DNA from 4 places in the Aliiglaciecola aliphaticivorans genome. Region 4 is predicted to be linked to each of the others. Evidence: predicted binding sites of a transcription regulator. Region 4 holds the regulator's gene; each other region holds the start of a gene.
What was found. Region 4 encodes FliA, which starts transcription of late flagellar genes. Its sites were predicted from a motif close to CTAAAGNTNNNNNNNNNNNNGCCGATA; they were not measured.
Positions count from the first base shown of each region.

Region 1 (4,708 bases), on a different contig from region 4:
TGGAATATTGCTGGTTGTAGGCCCAACTGGCTCGGGGAAAACCACCACTTTGCATGCAATATTGGGTTATTTGAACACACCTGACAAGAAAATTTGGACCGCCGAAGACCCAGTGGAAATAACCCAGCCGGGTTTACAACAAGTGCAGGTGAGCCCAAAGATAGGATTTACCTTCGCTAATGCCTTAAGGGCTTTCTTACGTGCCGACCCTGACATTATTCTGATTGGTGAGATGCGGGATAAAGAAACGGCCCACGCAGGTATTGAAGCATCTCTAACGGGCCACTTGGTACTTTCTACTTTACATACCAACTCAGCGCCAGAAACCATTACTCGCTTATTAGATTTAGGATTAGATCCCGTTAACTTTTCAGATGCTTGTGTTGGTATTATGGCGCAACGTTTGATTCGTACGTTATGTTCGAATTGTAAAGAAACATACCAAGCAACTGAAACAGATATGTCCTTTATTCGTCGTCAATACGGCGAGCAATACCTTGAAGAACTGGATCTACAAGAGCCATTAATGTTGCATCGAGGTAAGGGGTGCGATGACTGTGGAGACACCGGATATAAAGGAAGAACTGGGGTCCATGAATTGTTGGCGATGACACCTGACCTTCGCTCTCTGGTGTATAAGGAAGCTTCGGTAACAGAGATGAAAGCCCAGGCCATGAAAGACGGAATGCGGACCCTTACTCAAGATGGGATTTTAAAAGTACTAAAAGGTGATACTGATATAGCACAAATCCAGATTATCAGCGGCACTGATTAATCTAGTCAGGCACTCATTATGTTAATTGAGTGCCTGTATGATTTAATATTGAATAGTCAACATCGATAAAGTAAAGCCCATAGATTCAGTTATTCTGCATCAGAACTTTGATTAGCGTTTGGTAGGTTAGCTAATAACTGCTTGTTAAACGCATGAAAATCGTTGATTGCAGTAACTAAATCATTGGTATCTAACTCTTGAACTTCATTAATAATACTATTAATTAACGAGTCGTACTGATCACCATCCGCTAATTTTTGTTGGGATTGCTCGAAAACATCCAGCATTTTTTGTAAGTAATCGCTCACTCTCTCTACTGGCTTCGATGAGGGTTCCTGGCGACTATTTTCGTCGCTATAATGAGAAACTGATTCATAGGCTTTGACAACCTCGACTTGCTCTTGTCGAGTCAGTTGCAACGCAAAACCAGTCAGCTCTTGTTCATCAAAACCAATTTCCAGGGCTTGCTCGAAGGCCTGCTCGATATCGCCTTCAAAAAACGTTGTCGCTAAATCATTGGCATCTGAAACAAGCTGTCCAATAGATTCTAACTCAGCTTCATCTAACTCACCGGATACAGAAAAACTGTAATTTTTCTGGCTAATAAAGACGGACTGTTGATTCACTGTCGGTTCGTTAGTTTCATCTGGAGTCTCAGTTTGAGGGTTGACCTGAGACGACCTTTCTTCATCAGCCTTTGTATCTTCACTATTTAGTGTTTCAATATTGTCGGTCGCCGCTCGGGGAAGAACATCGTTGTGTTCAATGCTCGGTTCTTGATTAGTTTGCTTCTCTTGCTGCAATAATACCTGTCGATTCAATTCGAATTGTTTTAAATCTTCGAAACGAATAAGTACTTCGTCACCATCCTGGGTGCGGATCCTAAGTTCACCACTTTGTTGACTCGCTGCTGCAATACTATCTGTTTCATTGGAAATAGGTGACTGCAAGTCAGTATCTTCAGTTTCATCAGCGTGACCAAAAAGTTTATCCTGTAAACGCTGAATACCCTGTTCAATTAAATTAGCGCTACGGTCGATCCCGTCCGAAATCTCTTCATTCATAAAGCCAGACAAATCATTTTCCGCCAGCTTAATCCCTTTTGAAACACCGGAACGAGCTTGCTCAAATAACGTGTTTAATGTTTCTTCATCCGCGCCATTGCGGGCAGCGCCGGAGATCACTCCACTCACGAAATGAAGTACATTTTTAGCCACTTCTTCAAAGTCGAATAAGCTTTCATTTGTTTCTTCGGGATTCTTCAGATTTGCACGTTTACTATCTAACTCTATGGTTTGATTCAACGAATTACTGTAAATTCTCAACCCAACTGTGGTTTGCGAGCTGAGCTTGCTAACAGTAGATTCAGCAGACATACTCAGGCCTGCTTCGGCTTGTTTCAAACCCGCTTCTCGCAATTGATTTTTTATAGCGTCATTGGGGTTAACTTGGGTTTTATCTCCCATAAACGCTTTAATTTCGCCAAAATTCATGTGGAATACCTCACTATCCTCGTATAATAGTATCGACTATAAATTCACTTTATTGAGAAATTAAATTAAATAAATCAAGTATTTTGTGAAATAGTGAGTAAAATTAGTGAGTTACATATAGAGTAAAAAACAAACAGCAAATTGCGTTTGCAAGCGCGTAAGAAATCTTTAAAATTCGCGAATCTTCTTATAATGCCAAACTTATCGAGTTCTTGATGCGACCTACAGAAATAGCCCCCCAATATTACCAAGCTCAACTCGACCAGAAAATAACCGTTTTAAACCATCAATTTGCGCAATTCAACATGCCCGAATTGGAAATTTTCGAGTCTGAAAAATTGCACTATAGAATGCGTGCGGAGTTTCGCGTTTGGCATGATGGAGACGAGCTGTTTCACATTATGTTTGATCAACAAAGCAAAGAAAAATACCGAGTCGACCAATTTCCTCCAGCCAGTAAACTTATTAATAAGGTGATGGCAGACTTAGTCGCGTTGCTAAAAGTTAATGACATAGCTCGACGAAAACTGTTCCAAATTGATTACTTGAGCACCTTAAGTGGAGAAATTGTTGTTTCACTGCTTTACCACAAAGCCTTAGATGAAAAATGGCTTGAACAAATTAACGACATTTTGAAGCAGTTAAGAAAACATTATCCTATCGATATTGTTGGTCGAGCTCGCAAACAAAAAATGTTAGTGGATAAAGACTTTGTAATCGAACATTTACCCGTCGGTGAAAGGATTTACAAATTCAAACAAATTGAAAATAGTTTTACTCAACCTAATGCACTAGTGAATCAGAAGATGGTGGAATGGGCCCTTGATGTGACCGCAAACAGCGAAGGGGACTTGTTAGAATTATATTGTGGCTTAGGCAACTTCAGTATTCCCATGGCACAAAACTTTAACCGTGTTTTAGCCACTGAGATTTCAAAAACATCAGTGGCCGCAGCCCAAGATAATATTGCCGCAAATCAAGCTCACAATGTCACCATATTGCGGATGTCTAGCGAAGAGTTTGTACAAGCTCAGGCTGGAGTCAGAACATTCAATCGACTCGAAGGGATAGATTTAACCCAGTACAACTGCCGCACCGTATTAGTGGATCCGCCTCGTGCTGGATTAGATGATGAAACCGTTTCTATGGTCAGTAACTATGACAATATTGTTTATATATCATGTAACCCAGAAACTTTACTCGATAACTTAAACAGATTAACTGAAACCCACGAAGTAAAGCGTTTTGCTATGTTTGACCAATTTCCTTATACCCATCATGTTGAAGCAGGTGTTTATTTAGTGCGGAAAAACACAAATTAAGTTATATGGACTCGTTACTCTTAGCGAATTCCAAAGAACCGTTTGTAATGAACCTTAACTGAATTTTCAATCGCATCGCCAACTGCTCTCGTTGAATGGGATCTAAATCTAAGGCTTCTGCTCCTGTGCTAAATACCAGCTTAACCATAGCTTCAGCTTGTAGATTTGCGAGCTTTTTACTTAAACCTGTTGTAGCCACCGTATAATCAGTTAATTCCTCGGTGAAATGTTGAATTTCTCTGAATACTGCGGCTCTGAACGCGTTTGAGGTACCCGTGTGTTCCCGTAACAATAATCTAAAAATATTGCTATTGGCGGAAATGAATTCCATAAATGTATCAATGGATGTGCTTATGACACCACCGCCAGAGGCAATTCTTACCCGCGCTTGACGCATCAACTGACGCAATGTTAACCCTGCTTCATCCACTAAAGTCAGACCTAACTCATCGATATCTTTAAAGTGACGATAAAATGAGGTTGGCGCGATACCCGCAGCTCTAGCTACCTCTCTTAAGCTCATGCTAGAAAAACTGTGCTGTTCATCTAAAAGTCCAAAAGCGGCATCTATAATTGCACGACGTGTTTTTAGTTTTTGTTGTTGTCGAGTTTGAATCACTTAGTACCCTTAGATATTTCCAGTAGTGACAAAATTATTAGAACGAATTACACCCTAGGTTAACAACCTTTTCAATTTATTTACTTGATAAAGTAGGCCGCTCAGGATAAATTAGCGTACAGTTGTAAGCTCAAAAGCATTTTTAAATGAACAAACCTCGTCTATTGTTGACCAATATTTTGGTCTTTCTTATTACCGGTGTCATTGCTGTGGTTGGTGTTCCCTTGGAAGCATATTTCAATGGATTCGACGCATATGAAGTGATGGCCTGTATTTTCTTAATTTATTTTTCTGGTATGTCGATAACTGCTGGCTACCACAGATTATGGTCTCATAAAGCCTACGAGACGAACGCAGTCGTTCGCTTTATTTTAGCCGTTGGTGGTGCAATGGCACTGCAAAATAGTATTTTACATTGGAGTTCTGATCATAGGGTACACCACAAGTTTGTCGATCAAAATGGCAAGGATCCTTATTCAGCTAAGCGTGGATTTCTTTT
Region 1 covers NZ_BAAGTF010000003.1:290,988-295,695, forward strand. Annotated here, with positions in the region: gene ACYVIL_RS02340 (ATPase, T2SS/T4P/T4SS family) at 1-775, shown strand, start outside; gene ACYVIL_RS02345 (DUF5610 domain-containing protein) at 865-2,268, opposite strand; gene trmA (tRNA (uridine(54)-C5)-methyltransferase TrmA) at 2,484-3,590, shown strand; gene fabR (HTH-type transcriptional repressor FabR) at 3,592-4,209, opposite strand; gene ACYVIL_RS02360 (acyl-CoA desaturase) at 4,356-4,708, shown strand, end outside.
Region 1: a site for FliA is predicted at 2,299-2,325, ahead of ACYVIL_RS02345 (DUF5610 domain-containing protein). Genes of this name have one in related genera too.

Region 2 (4,708 bases), on a different contig from region 4:
GTATCGATGATACTTGCATTCACACCAAAATTATCTTCTGAACTGTTTATTTTATTAGCAAGTTGCTGCAGTGTCTGACCGGCAGAAACGTTAATATCAAAACTATCGCCAGTACTATCAATTTTAAACGTTAGACTGCCGCTTCCAGAGGATAAAACCGTATCAGTTGAATCGCTAAAACCGCCATCTACAGCATTCTCTGTTTCAAAGCGGCTGCCGCTAGCTAATTGGGTAACAGCAATTTGATATTCGCCTTTTACAGCACTATTGGCAGCTTCCGCAGTAAAAGGTTCGACGCTTTCATCGGGATTCGTGATAGAAGGTTCGCGACCTTGCAGATTGATATCACTGCGCAATTCATCAACGGTGTCGAGAAAGTCACTCATTTTAGACTTCAACTGGCCGATAGCAGAAATTTCAGAATCCAGTGACTCTTCTTTTTCGTCCAAACGAGCCTGTTTTGGCTCTCTTTCGGCGGCAATTAATTGCGTGACTAAATCATCTAACGCCAACCCCGAGCCTACACCTAATGATTGGATTGTCATGACGAACCTCTTTAAATAAATTAAGCTTGTTTGTTAAACAATACCCCCACTGCGCTACCTACGTCAGATTGGAGATCTTTGATTCTCTCAGACAAAGCGAGTACTTCTTCAGTGGGGATTTGTCTTATCACTTCCCCAGACTCCGAGTCTGTCACTTTAACCACTTGTCGTTCGCTCTTCTCATCAACAGAAAACGATAGTTGACGATTAGAAGTCTGCAGAAAATCACTTATTTCGCTAACCGCACTTTCAATGTTTACAGAACTTTCTGTGCTTTCATTGTTTGATACAGTTTTATCGGCCTGTCTCTGATTTTCTTGACCATTTTGCCCAGAATCGGCACCTTGCTTTTTTTCATTTCTGAGCTGATTTTGTTCAGATACGTTTACAGAAACCGACGGTGTTATGTCTTGCTGTGCAAAATTCTGGCCATACTGTGAAAAATTAACATCCATCTTTCACCTCCACTTCAAAGCAATTTGCCACTAACCATACAAGTATAGTGGCATTATCGTTGATAGACTAACCTAAAAAGCTAATCAAATTATCCTAGCAAAGACAACGCCGATTGAGGTCGCTGATTTGCTTGACTAAGCACAGATAAAGATGCCTGTTGAACAATTTGATTTCGGGTTAGCTCGGCAGTTTCAGTAGCAAAGTCGGTGTCACGAATACGTGAACGAGCACCAGCAATGTTTTCTGAAATGTTACTCAGGTTACGAATAGTGGATTGGAAACGGTTTTGCAACGCACCCAAATCAGCTCTTACTGCACCCACAGTCGATATTGCATTGTCAATTGACGTCAATGCGCCAGATGCACCTGCGATAGTGGCAACTGACAATGACCCAATGTTCAAACCTGAAGAACCGTATCCACCAGAGCGCGACAAGTTTACTGAAATAGTCTGTCCGCCATTTGCGCCAACTAGAAACGCAGCTGAAAATGTCCCTTTAAGAATATCTACGCCGGCGAACTGTGAGTCAGTCGAGATACGTGAAATTTCAGTTTTCAGCGCTGAAACCTCTTTTTGTAACGCGAGTCTATCAGCAGAAGTATTGATACCATTTTGCGATTGCACCGCTAAGGTACGAATACGTTGCAAAGATGATGTTACTTCGCCCAAAGCGCCTTCAGCCGTTTGTGCTAATGAAATGGCATCGTTAGCGTTACGTACTGCTTGGTTTAGACCTTGAACTTGAGTCGTAAGACGATCTGAGATTTGCAGACCAGCCGCATCATCTGCTGCTCGGTTAATACGAAAGCCAGATGACAATCTTTCAAATGATGTGCTAAGTGACTGTCCTGAATTAAACAACTGACGCTGCGCATTCAAAGACGACACATTGGTGTTTACATATAAACCCATATTTACCTCCTGAGAACTACCTATTAACTGATAAGGTAATTCGCCTCAATTTTGACTTCCAAGAAATACATCTTGAAAGCCACCTCTCTTTGATTGAGAATCGGCACCTCTACCAACCCTCAACATAAAATTCTTTAAAAAGAATTCCCCTCAACTAATGTTATCGACCACTACTTGAAGATCTTTAGTTTTTTTATCTATTTTTTATCAAACCTAACATGTTGATAAATAAAGATTTTTAAAAATACTCTAAAAATAATAAAAATTTAGTTAAAGAAAATAGGCTTAAATCGAAGAAAGTTAGGTGTTTTTTGGGAATAACGAATCACAGGGCTAAGCGGGTATAAAGAAAAGGTTGAACAAATAAGCGTTCCTTGTGTCACAGACAGTTCAGATGGCGCTTAATACCTAATATTTGCTTGCGCGTAATTTTGACTTTCGAGGGGTATAGTTGAAGTTGAGCCACATCTACATGCAGATTAATTCATTGCCTTAATTTTACCCTGTAAGGAAAAATAATCCTTTGTCAGGTAACAATGTTAATTACTGGCACAGCGATTGCTAAATTAATTTCATATAAACGTGAGACAAATAACAAAAGCCATTTTTTTGGCATAAAAATAAAAAAAGGCCAGATCAAATGACCTGGCCAACTTGCTCACGTTAGGAGTACGAGCAAATACTGTTTCTGTCCGGCTGGCAGGGTTAGAGAATGAATACTGGCCTCTCAACCAAACTTCTACACTCTCAGTCCTGTTAGTCGGCTTTTTATTTAGGTGGTGCCGACACCACCGCCATCCTTGGCCAATCTAGACACATTTCCAATGTGCCTCTGGGTTGGCCTCTCAGTTCCTACCCTCAGAAATATGATCCTCTAATTTGTTTACCGCTATTATCCAAGTAATTGCAATGCAGCTTGTGGCCGCTGGTTAGCCTGGGACAAAACCGTTAAATTCGCTTGTTGTAAAATTTGTGCACGGGTAAGACTTGCCGTTTCTGTGGCAAAATCTGTATCCCGAATACGCGATCTTGCCGCTGAAACGTTCTCAGATATATTACTCAGATTACGAATTGTGGATTGAAAGCGATTTTGTATTGCACCTAAATCAGCTCTCTTAGCGTCAATTATTGAAATAGCTTGGCTTACGCGAGTTAATGCTGCTGAAGCTTGGGCCTCTGATGCCACTGAAATATTGTAACCGGCAAACAATCCTGACGTACCGAACCCCCCGGAACGGGAAATATTCACGCTGATTGTCTGACCAGCATTAGCCCCGACGAGAAATTTTGCTGAATAAATGCCATCCAACAAGTTGACGCCACCAAATTGACTATAGCTGGCGATACGACTTATTTCTGTTTTTAATGCGGAAACTTCTTTTTGTAAAGCTAGGCGATCGGCTGAATTATTAATGCCGTTTTGAGATTGGACCGCTAGCACTCTTATTCTTTGCAGTGCCACTGTTGTTTCGGCCAAAGCACCTTCGGCGGTTTGCGCCAAAGATATACCATCGTTTGCATTCCTGACTGCCATATCCAACCCTAAAATTTGTGTGGTTAGACGATTGGATATTTGTAAACCTGCCGCATCATCTTTGGCTCCATTAATACGAAAACCCGACGATAAACGCTCAAAAGCGGTACTTAAATCATTGTTGGTGGTAATCAATTGCCTCTTGGCATTAATTGACGAAATATTTGTGTTTACAAACAAAGTCATTATCCACACTCCTAAACTTTAATTAACTAACTGTTTATTAATAGTTTTACTTAAAAAATGTGTTGATAACTCAGTTAAATATAAATTTGGCACACTAAATGCTAAAATCATATTGTCAGTCATTACCATGGCTGACAGTTTTGCCAAGCAATTATGGTTGACAAAGCTGTACAAAAGTAAGAGCGAAAGCTCTTGTCGACGGGCGGAATTGATGGCCTATACCTCAATACCTCTCACTACCTCCTGGCGTCTTTTCTGCCCAGTCGACTGCCAATTAAAAAAGCCTATGGCTTGATAATGGAGTGAGAATTCGCCCGCGCTTTTATACAGCGTGAGTTATCTAGTTGTTTAAGTAAAACGTATCTTCTTCGGTCGGTTGCAGCCTGCCCCCACATTTTGCAATCCGGCCGTTTTCTTTTCTTCAATCAATCTTCAATGTTGCAGCCTGCCCCTGTTGCTTGCTCAGCATCATATTTCATGATCTTTCTCTCTTATTATTGCAACAGTTGCAAAGCAGCTTGTGGACGTTGATTAGCCTGTCCTAACACTGTGATACTGGCTTGTTGAATTATTTGCCAGCGAGTCAATTCAGCTGTTTCAGCAGCGAAGTCTGTATCGCGGATGCGAGATCTAGCCGCTGATACATTTTCTGAAATGTTACTTAAATTTCTGATGGTAGATTGAAACCGGTTTTGTATGGCACCTAAATCCGCTCTTTTAGCATCAATTATGGAAATTGCACCTAATACAGCAGTCATAGCACGAGATGCAGCGGCCTCAGAAGCAACAGAAATTAAATTTGAATCAATACTCTGCGAACCGAATAAGCCGGAAGTCCCGTACCCACCGGGTCTAGAGATATTGACACTAATTGTTTGACCTGGATTCGCACCGACCAAAAATGCAGAAGAATAAGCTCCACCAAGAATGTTGACGCCACCAAACTGTGAGGTTGCGGCAATTCGACTGATTTCTTGTTTTAAAGCATCGACTTCTTTTTGTAGTGCTAAACGATCAGCCGAGCCATTAATACCATTTTGAGATTGCACAGCAAGTACACGAATACGTTGCAAT
Region 2 covers NZ_BAAGTF010000019.1:168,406-173,113, reverse strand. Annotated here, with positions in the region: gene fliD (flagellar filament capping protein FliD) at 1-545, opposite strand, end outside; gene ACYVIL_RS11090 (flagellar protein FlaG) at 566-1,000, opposite strand; gene ACYVIL_RS11085 (flagellin N-terminal helical domain-containing protein) at 1,090-1,914, opposite strand; gene ACYVIL_RS11080 (flagellin N-terminal helical domain-containing protein) at 2,807-3,634, opposite strand; gene ACYVIL_RS11075 (flagellin N-terminal helical domain-containing protein) at 4,129-4,708, opposite strand, start outside.
Region 2: a site for FliA is predicted at 2,076-2,102, ahead of ACYVIL_RS11085 (flagellin N-terminal helical domain-containing protein). Genes of this name have one in related genera too.

Region 3 (4,708 bases), on a different contig from region 4:
TTTACCTTGTGGATTCAGAATTTGCTGCAGCTGAAAAAGGGTGAACTCATCGCCTTTTAAAATGCCTTGGTTGCTGCCAATATCCAGTGTGAGTTGTTCACCTCTTACTTGAATAATGCGTCCATAGGTAGGCGCGCAGGCTAGCTGTTCATCCACATTGATGGCTATGTCTTGCATAATGGATGATATTGATTCTCCGTAAGGGCTTTGCCACAACACATTGCTGTTGATATCAACACTTTGATGGGTATCGAACTCCCAAGGTGCGGTGGAATGATAGGATTTTTGCCACAGTAATGAACCTGTATAACCGTCAATCAGGGCGACTTGGTAGCTGAAGTTACGGGAAGGGGAAGGGCTATTCCACAGTGCCCAGTTTGATGATTTTGTTTTGTTTAGACTAATATCTTTGACCTTAGCGGTTAATACGTACTGAGCGTTTGATTGCTTTGCTAACGCCATCGCATCATTTATCAACGTGATAGGTTGTTGTTTATAGTAAAAAGGCAAAATGGTTTGGATACTTGATTGCTGAGCGAAGTGTTGGAAATTTCGTTGCAGCATTTCTGGCAAAATCGTGCCAATTTCAAAGATATTACCCGTGGTAGCCTGTTCTCTTTTTTCCAGAGGATGCCAGGTGGTGACGATGTTTTTAGGGTATTGCGATGCCTGACATACACTTTTATTGGGAAAGATATCTGCTCGTATGGAAACGGTGAGATAGCCATCTTTCGAAATTTCATCAATGAGTTCAATACTATTTACTTCGCCGCTGGCTCGAATGGTTAAATCATCATTTTGCAACACCCCATTTGCCATCTTTTGCACACTATGAACTGACGCTCCGGCAAATAATAGCACTTGCTTAATGGCTTCTTGGGTCGCGTTTTGCCGGGCTAGCTCAATATTGCCGTTTCTAATTGCCGCTTGGCCACTGGACTCGAACCAAGCTGCTGAGGATAAAGCAGAGAATAGTAAAGCGGAAAAAGCACAAAAGAATGTGATTAACTTCACAGAGAAAATTCGATTATGTGCTGGTTTCATTTACAAAATATCCAATTAGCGCTTAGACTCACAACGGTAAGCACCCAGTCAGTTGTGTGCTTACCACTGCTAAGGAATGCATTAACAATAGTAGTTACAATTCAATGCATCTTTTGTACCTATTTTCTTTTGGAAGGGGATTATTTAACCACTTGCTTCTGATTGGATACATATTTTCGACATTTGCCGGCGGATTTTTATCTTAAGGAACAAATATTGCAGTGCAAACAATCTGATGACAGTTCGAATTGGGTTTAAACATGACGAAAATCCAATATAGCAAATATGTGCTGTTAAATATTATTGAGAAAAAATATGAAATTACTATATAGCTTTGTGATTGTAGGTTGTTTAGTCGGTGTAGTCGGGTGTCAAAATCTCATCGATAAGCAGGTGGAGTGGGAAACCATCGAGCCTGAAACTTATCCTGTTATCCGTTCAATTGGTTATGCGCCAATCGACGCTCAACGTGGAAATGATAGATCGGCTAAAGTATTAATGGCGGTGAAAGCCTCGAAGCTGGATGCTTATCGTGAATTGACCGAACAGGTGTATGGACAAAAAATTGACGGTGAACAATCGTTAGCTAATTTAGTGCTCACCGATACTCAATTGATGGCCAGTGTACAAGGTGTTATTCGCGGTGCCAGAGTGGTGAAAAGTTACCCTATTGGAAATGATTCCTATGCCACAGAATTGGAATTGGATTTCAGTTTAGTACACGATCTATATTTGAGTACGGCCAAGCCTAAGCAAGTTAAAAAAGTGCGTTACTACTAAGCTCAATAAAGTAAAATTAAGGTCGATAAACTGGAGTGGGTTATTAGGTTCCGTCAGCAACTAACGCCTAAACGGTGACGCTTTTGCCAGATGAGCCGCCTTTAGGTTTACCGCTCTTGTCGTAAGTCATGGTTTCTTTCGCACGAGACTCTAGCAATAAGCTGCGAAGATGTTGCAGACGCAATTGGCCTTGTTCAACTGCTTTTTGATTGATTTCAGTTCTAAATTTACATTGCGATAAAGATTGGTTAATTTTATCAAATAAATCCTTCACCCCTTGCTCTGTTGCCCAATCAGGCTGTTTCTCAATTTGTTGCTCTATGGCTTTGTCTGTCTGGGCAATAGATTCTAATAGGTTGGATTTGTCATTGATAACAGTCGTTAAAGACTCAGCGTCTCTGGTGCCAATTAAATGCAGTTCAGATTCAAGTAATACGATAAGTGAATCGAGTTGTTCTTTTTGCTTTTCGAGGAGGGTAATTAGGTTCTTCATTTAGCTTTACTTTTATTTTGAGAAGCTAAACCAGTTTGGCATTAAAATCTAATCTTTAATGCCAAATACTTGAGCTTCGAGTTTGCTAATTTTTTGCGCTAACACATCAGGGTTAACACGATATTCACCATTCTGGATGGCTTTTTTCAATTTGTCGACCTTTTCCTGATTAACAGGCGCTTCTGATGATTTCTTTTGAACCTGACTTAACTGCTGAGCAGATTGGGTCAAGGATACAGAGTCCTGTCTTGGTACTGCCGCAGATTTAGATTGTTGTGCTGCAGATTGCGCAGTCGCTTGATTCTGAGATTGTTGTTGATTCAACCTCTGATTCTCAAGTTGTGGCTTTTGATTTCCACTATTTACATTGTTAATTGCCATAATGACCTCGAATACCTAATTTACCTCACTTATCTTATCGGCCGCAACTTTACGATCTTTAGAAAAATTTGGAAATAAATTAACTATTTTTTAGATAACCTTAAACCGTCGCTAATTAGCTGTAATAACAGACAGTTTACGCTAATTAAATTATATCTGCACAACTACTTGATGTGGATTCACAACTTGTGCGTGTACCACTCGATTAGATTTACTATTCTTCACCGCAATGGTGTCGCCTAAATTGCCATCTTGCTGTGCAATTCCTTTGGTCTTTATGCTGACGCCACCGGTATTTGCTGTAATTAATATACTATCGCCTTTGCAAACAAAACACAGTTGACCAGGAACCACCGGTTGGCCAGGGCGACTGCGTTTTTTCATTCTCGCTCCCACCACTGTACTTATATCGGCAAAGGTGCTGGTGCGTATTAGATTTTTATCCAGCATCACTACGCGAACATCGTTTTCATTTAACACTGTGCCAGGGCTGACAGAGGTTGTGAGTACCACAACAGGTTGTACCCGGGTTGCCTTTACCATCATATAAAGGTACCAATTGGTTTCCTCGCAACTGGCTCTTACGGTAATGTTGCTTTGCGCTAGGGCTTCTTTGCTTGCCGAAATTGTATAGGGTACAGGACAATCTGGAATGACAATGCGTTCATCTAGTGGCATTGTTTTTATCGTCAAATTACCATCGCTCACTTGCGTATATTGTTTTAATTGACTTGTTACGTAGTTTTCTACGGCATGAGTTAATTGTTGTTTGCTAGTATCAATATCATTAGACTGCCCAGCATAAGCGCTGTTTAAGGCAAAAGCGGCAATGAAAAAAGTACTCAGTATGTTTCGAGTTACATGTTTTGTTGATATTTTCATGTTCAGTTGCCGCCGTTTTGTCTATGCTTATTGATTCTTAAAGCAAACAAAGATAAACGTCAAAATTCAGTCACAAAAGCCAGTTTTGACGCTAATATTAGTTAAACTTGTATTTTCTGATAGGGATAACGCAACAATTGTGCCTATTTTAAATTTTATTGAGGTGGTTTATGTCGGGAATTCTTGACTCAGTTAATCAGCGAACACAGATAGTTGGTCAAAACCGACTTGAATTGTTGTTATTCAGGCTAAACCGCAGGCAACGATTCGGCATTAACGTATTTAAAGTGCGTGAAGTATTGCAATGCCCCCAATTGACTTCAATACCTCGACAAAACCCGCTAATTAGAGGGGTAGCCCATGTTCGGGGGCAAACAATCTCAGTGATCGACTTAAGCATGGCTACTGGCGGGAAAAAAATCGAAAATATCGCCAATGCGTTTATCATTATTGCTGAATATAATCGTTCTGTGCAGGGCTTTTTAGTCGGTTCCGTTGAGCGGATTATCAATACCAATTGGGATGCTATTATGCCACCTCCCCAAGGTACCGGAAGAGCGAGTTATTTAACCGCAGTAACCGAAGTCGATGGTGAGTTAATTGAAATTCTTGATGTGGAAAAAATTCTAAACGAAATATCGCCTTTGAAAACCGAAGTGAGTGAAGATTTAGCGGCTAATTTAAATATGTCTGAATCCCCTGCAAATGATAAAATTATTTTTATTGCAGACGACTCTTCGGTGGCGAGAAGCCAAGTTAAGAAAGCGCTGACAGCGCTGGGTTTAAAGATAGAAATGGCTAAAAACGGACTCGAAGCCCTTAATCGTTTAAAACAAATCGCGGCAGAAACTGGTGATGTTACCGATAAAGTCGGCGTCCTAGTGTCTGACATAGAAATGCCGGAAATGGATGGTTATACCCTTACTGCAGAGATTAAGCACACGCCAGAGTTGAGTAAACTTAAGGTCGTTTTGCACACCTCCTTAAGTGGTGTTTTTAATCAAGCAATGGTGCAAAAAGTAGGGGCAGATGACTTTATCGCTAAATTTCATCCCGATGAGTTAGCCTCTGCGGTGCAAAAATGGTTTAACAAATAAAGCGCTTACTTTATGTTGGAATTTGATATTT
Region 3 covers NZ_BAAGTF010000019.1:149,179-153,886, forward strand. Annotated here, with positions in the region: gene ACYVIL_RS10975 (flagella assembly protein FlgT) at 1-1,044, opposite strand, end outside; gene ACYVIL_RS10980 (LPP20 family lipoprotein) at 1,360-1,824, shown strand; gene ACYVIL_RS10985 (flagella synthesis protein FlgN) at 1,892-2,317, opposite strand; gene flgM (flagellar biosynthesis anti-sigma factor FlgM) at 2,366-2,698, opposite strand; gene flgA (flagellar basal body P-ring formation chaperone FlgA) at 2,849-3,580, opposite strand; gene ACYVIL_RS11000 (chemotaxis protein CheV) at 3,751-4,677, shown strand; gene ACYVIL_RS11005 (CheR family methyltransferase) at 4,707-4,708, shown strand, end outside.
Region 3: a site for FliA is predicted at 2,734-2,760, ahead of flgM (flagellar biosynthesis anti-sigma factor FlgM). Genes of this name have one in related genera too.

Region 4 (4,708 bases):
CGTTAACAGAAGCGTCGCAACAAAGAGAGCTTGAAGGTGAGCCTGCTGTTCTGCTGACCTCGGGTATGCTCAGACCTGTACTTTCAAAGTTTTTCAAACATTCAGTGATGGGATTGCATGTGTTGTCTTATCAGGAAATTCCAAGCGACAAACAAATTCGAATTGTCAGTGCAGTGGGTCAATAAAATGGCGCAGAGTAATTTATTTAAACTAGACCAGATGCTTCTTTGGGGGGCAATGTGAAAATTAGACGTTTTATCGGAAAAGACATGCGTGATGCACTTAACCAAGTTAAAAAAGAACTTGGTGGAGATGCAGTGATTATGTCCAACAAGAAAACTTCGGAAGGAATTGAGATTGTTGCGGCATACGATCAAGCAAAACCGGAAGCCATTGGCGAACCTAATCACATTAATATGCAACCTAGCACCGGTGTGAATAGTAGCGCAACCACTGGGAAGCATGCCCAGTCACATTCTAGCAGCGCTAAATTGACCCAAGGGCAAAGTGCACCAGCTAGTAAGCAAAAAGTCCCCAGCCTAAGTGAAATTATTGGTGATACTGGCCCAGACAGTTTGCGTGAATTACTCGAAAAGCAAGCCGCTGCGAATTCTTCCGATGCCCAGAGTGAAAGCCATGTTCACAACGTGAATAACCTAAGTCAGGTAAAAAATGCTACCCCTGAAACGGTGTCAAGTTCCGCCATAAGTGAAATAAAGAGCGAGTTGAATTCGTTACGAAACGTTCTTCAATTTCAAGTTTCTGGATTGCTCAAGCAAGAGCGTCAAAGTGCTCATCCTATGCATGGATATTTAACCTCACGATTAGTTGATATGGGCATAAGTAGCCAAATTGCCGATGACATAGTGTCTTATACCCCCGAAAATGCAGATGAAAGACAAGCATGGTTATTTTTACTTAAACTATTGTCTAATCGTATTCAAACCACGGGTAATGCTATTCTTGCTGACAAAGGAGTGGTTGCCCTTGTGGGACCTACGGGCACGGGTAAAACCACAACTATTGCAAAATTGGCTGCTAGAGCCGCACAAAAGTACGGCGCAGACCAAATTGCCATGGTGACAATTGATTCCTATCGTATTGCAGCTTTTGAACAATTGGCAACTTACGGTAAAATTATTGGCTGTAGCGTAAAAAAAGCACAAAACGCAGAAGAATTGTCAGATATACTCTTTCAACTACGCAACAAACGTTTGGTTTTAATTGATACTGCCGGTTTTGGGCAAAGAGATTCTCGCTTAATCAAGCAGTTAGATACCTTAAATCAGCATTCATGTGCTAACATCAAGAAGTATGTTGTAATTCAAGCCAATGCTCAATATAAAGTGTTGGAACATACTCTTAGTGCATTTAGCACAACTGATTTGCAGGGATGTATTTTAACCAAGCTCGATGAGAGTTATAGTCTCGGAGAAGCGTTAAGTGTGGCAATAGAACATAAGCTAGCTGTAAGCTATTTAACCGATGGGCAACGAGTCCCGGAAGATATTAAAGTTGCAGATGCGAAGTTTTTAATCTCTGCAGCAGCTAAGCTTTATAAAAAATATGGTTTGATCCATACTGCTAATTCAGAACAGAATAAATCGGCATTAGCAATATGATCGACGACCAAGCGAGAAGCTTAAGACGAATGAATCAATCTCGATTAATTAAAGTGATTGCGGTAACCGGTGGCAAAGGTGGAGTGGGTAAAACTAATATCACCTTAAATACGGCTATCTCAATGGCTAAAATGGGCAAGCGCGTCATGGTATTGGATGCTGACTTAGGGTTGGCAAACGTTGACGTCATGTTAGGCTTGCGAGTAGAAAAAAATCTTTCCCATGTTTTATCTGGTGAGTGTACCTTAGATGAAGTCTTAGTGATGGGACCCCATGGGATTTTGATTGCGCCGGCAACCTCCGGTACCCAATCAATGACGGAGCTTAGTCCGACGGAACACGCTGGTCTGATCCGAGCATTTAGTGAATTGCGCACTAATATAGACGTGCTTATTGTCGATACTGCGGCAGGTATTTCCGATATGGTGTTAAGTTTCTCCAGAGCCTCTCAAGATATCATGATGGTGGTATGTGATGAACCAACGTCACTCACTGACGCCTATGCTCTGATTAAGTTACTGAATAGAGAGCATGGTGTGTTTCGCTTTAAAATTGTGGCTAACATGGTGCGTAATATGCGCGAAGGTCAAGAGTTATTTGCTAAGTTATCTAAAGTGACTAACCGCTTTCTTGATGTTGCGCTAGAGCTCGTCGCTACCGTTCCTTACGACGAAAATATTCGAAAATCCGTTCGCAAACAAAAAGCCATTGTAGATGCATATCCAGGTTCACCAGCATCTGTGGCCATTAGAGGACTCGCAGATAAAGCTATTCATTGGCCAATCCCTAATCAACCAGGTGGGCATTTAGAGTTCTTCCTAGAACAACTTGTCAGCGAGAAAATGGTAGGTGGGCAACGGTGAATAAAAGGGCAGCAGCTTATCAACAACAAGCCGATTTGGCTCAACTTGTAGAAAGACATGCTTCCTTGGTTAAGCGTATTGCGCATCATTTGTTAGCCAGGTTACCAGCCAGTGTTTTAGTGGATGATTTAATTCAGTCTGGCATGATTGGATTGCTTGAAGCTGCAAAAAATTTCGATGGCTCTAAGGGGGCAAGTTTTGAAACCTTTGCAGGGATCCGTATTCGCGGTGCCATGTTAGACGAAATCCGCAAAGGCGACTGGACACCAAGATCTGTTCACAAAAATGGTCGGGCAATCACCCAAGCTATTAATCAGGTTGAACGTGAAACAGGTAGAGATGCCAGAGACGTAGACATCGCTGAAAAGTTAGAAGTCAGTTTAGCTGAATATCATCAAATGTTGAATGAAGTTAACGCTGGCAAAATTATCGGTATCGAAGACTTGGGCATCACTGAAGATGTTATTTCTACTGAGCAAAATAAAGGCAGTGATACGCCATTTCAAGATTTACTACAAGGTTCATTTCAAAAAGCATTAGCCCATGCAATCACGACATTACCAGAACGAGAAGCAATCGTCTTGTCATTGTATTATGATGAGGAGTTGAATCTTAGGGAAATTGGCGAAGTACTCGAAGTCAGTGAGTCTAGAGTGAGCCAAATTCACAGTCAAGCAATGCTAAAACTGAAAAGCAAAATGCAATCTTGGCGATTAAGCGAAGAATAATAAAACACCATTTGATTTAATCCTCATTGGAGATAGTTTTGGATAAAAATATGAAAATTCTTGTTGTTGATGACTTTTCAACGATGAGACGTATCATCAAAAATTTACTTAAAGATCTGGGATATACCAGTGTTCAAGAAGCCGATGACGGCAGTACCGCACTACCTATGCTGCAACAAGGTGACTTTGATTTTGTGGTAACTGATTGGAATATGCCAGGAATGCAAGGAATTGACTTGCTCAAAGCAATACGCGCAGATGATAGTTTAAAACATTTACCTGTGTTAATGGTTACTGCTGAAGCTAAAAAAGAGCAAATTGTTGCGGCCGCGCAAGCCGGTGTAAACGGTTACGTTGTAAAGCCTTTTACTGCGGCAACGTTAAAGGAAAAACTAGACAAAATTTTTGAGAGACTTGGTTGATAATTAATCTGTAATGAAGTTAGGAGTGTCTATATGACCGGTTCTAATAAAGCTCCAATGTCTCTTGATGATGCTAAAAAATTAGTTGAGTTGCTGGAGCGTGGAGATAACCAGGCAGCCAGTGAATTACTTGAAGAAACCTCGTTAACTAATTCTGTTGAATTATTTGCAGAGGTGGGGAAATTGACCCGCCAACTTCATGATTCCCTGAACAGCTTTCAACTCGACGAACGTATTTCAGATTTAGCCAACGAAGATATTCCCGATGCGCAAAGTCGTCTCAATTATGTTTTAGAAACGACCGAAAAAGCAGCAAATAATACAATGGATGCCGTGGAAGCGAGTATGCCAATTGCTGAAAAACTGCATTCCGGAATTAGTAATTTGCTACCGGAATGGAAAAAGCTGATGACGAGGGAATTGCAACTGGGTGAATTTAAATCCTTGTGCAATGACTTGGATGCTTTGTTGGAGGAGTCTTCAAAAGATACCGATAAATTGACAGGCTTGTTAACCGATATACTGATGGCTCAAGGGTATCAAGATATTACCGGACAAGTGATACGCAGAGTCATTGAACTTGTAAAAGAAGTGGAAGATAGTTTAGTCCATATGTTGAAAGTCTTTGGTGCTTCTGAAACCAGTCCATTAATCACAAAAGCAGATGAAAGTCCTCATAAATCTAAAGCTGAAACAGAAGTGGTGAAAGCTGAAGGACCTATTATTGATGCAGAATTGCGAGATGATGTAGTTACCAGTCAAGACGATGTAGATGACTTATTGTCTAGTCTAGGGTTTTAAGAGGTATTTATTCATGTCTTTTGAAGTTGATGAAGAGATTCTACAGGACTTTCTAGTAGAAGCAGGTGAACTACTAGAGCAACTGCAAGAGCAGCTTGTAGATCTTGAAAACAACCCTGATGATTCTGACTTATTGAATGCGATTTTTCGTGGCTACCACACGGTAAAAGGGGGGGCAGGGTTTTTGTCGCTCACTGAGCTGGTGGACATTTGTCATGGTGCCGAAAACGTTTTCGATACTATGCGAAATGGGCAACGAACGTTAACACCTG
Region 4 covers NZ_BAAGTF010000097.1:44,698-49,405, forward strand. Annotated here, with positions in the region: gene flhA (flagellar biosynthesis protein FlhA) at 1-185, shown strand, start outside; gene flhF (flagellar biosynthesis protein FlhF) at 240-1,622, shown strand; gene ACYVIL_RS21950 (MinD/ParA family protein) at 1,619-2,485, shown strand; gene ACYVIL_RS21955 (RNA polymerase sigma factor FliA) at 2,482-3,213, shown strand; gene cheY (chemotaxis response regulator CheY) at 3,252-3,635, shown strand; gene ACYVIL_RS21965 (protein phosphatase CheZ) at 3,669-4,436, shown strand; gene ACYVIL_RS21970 (chemotaxis protein CheA) at 4,450-4,708, shown strand, end outside.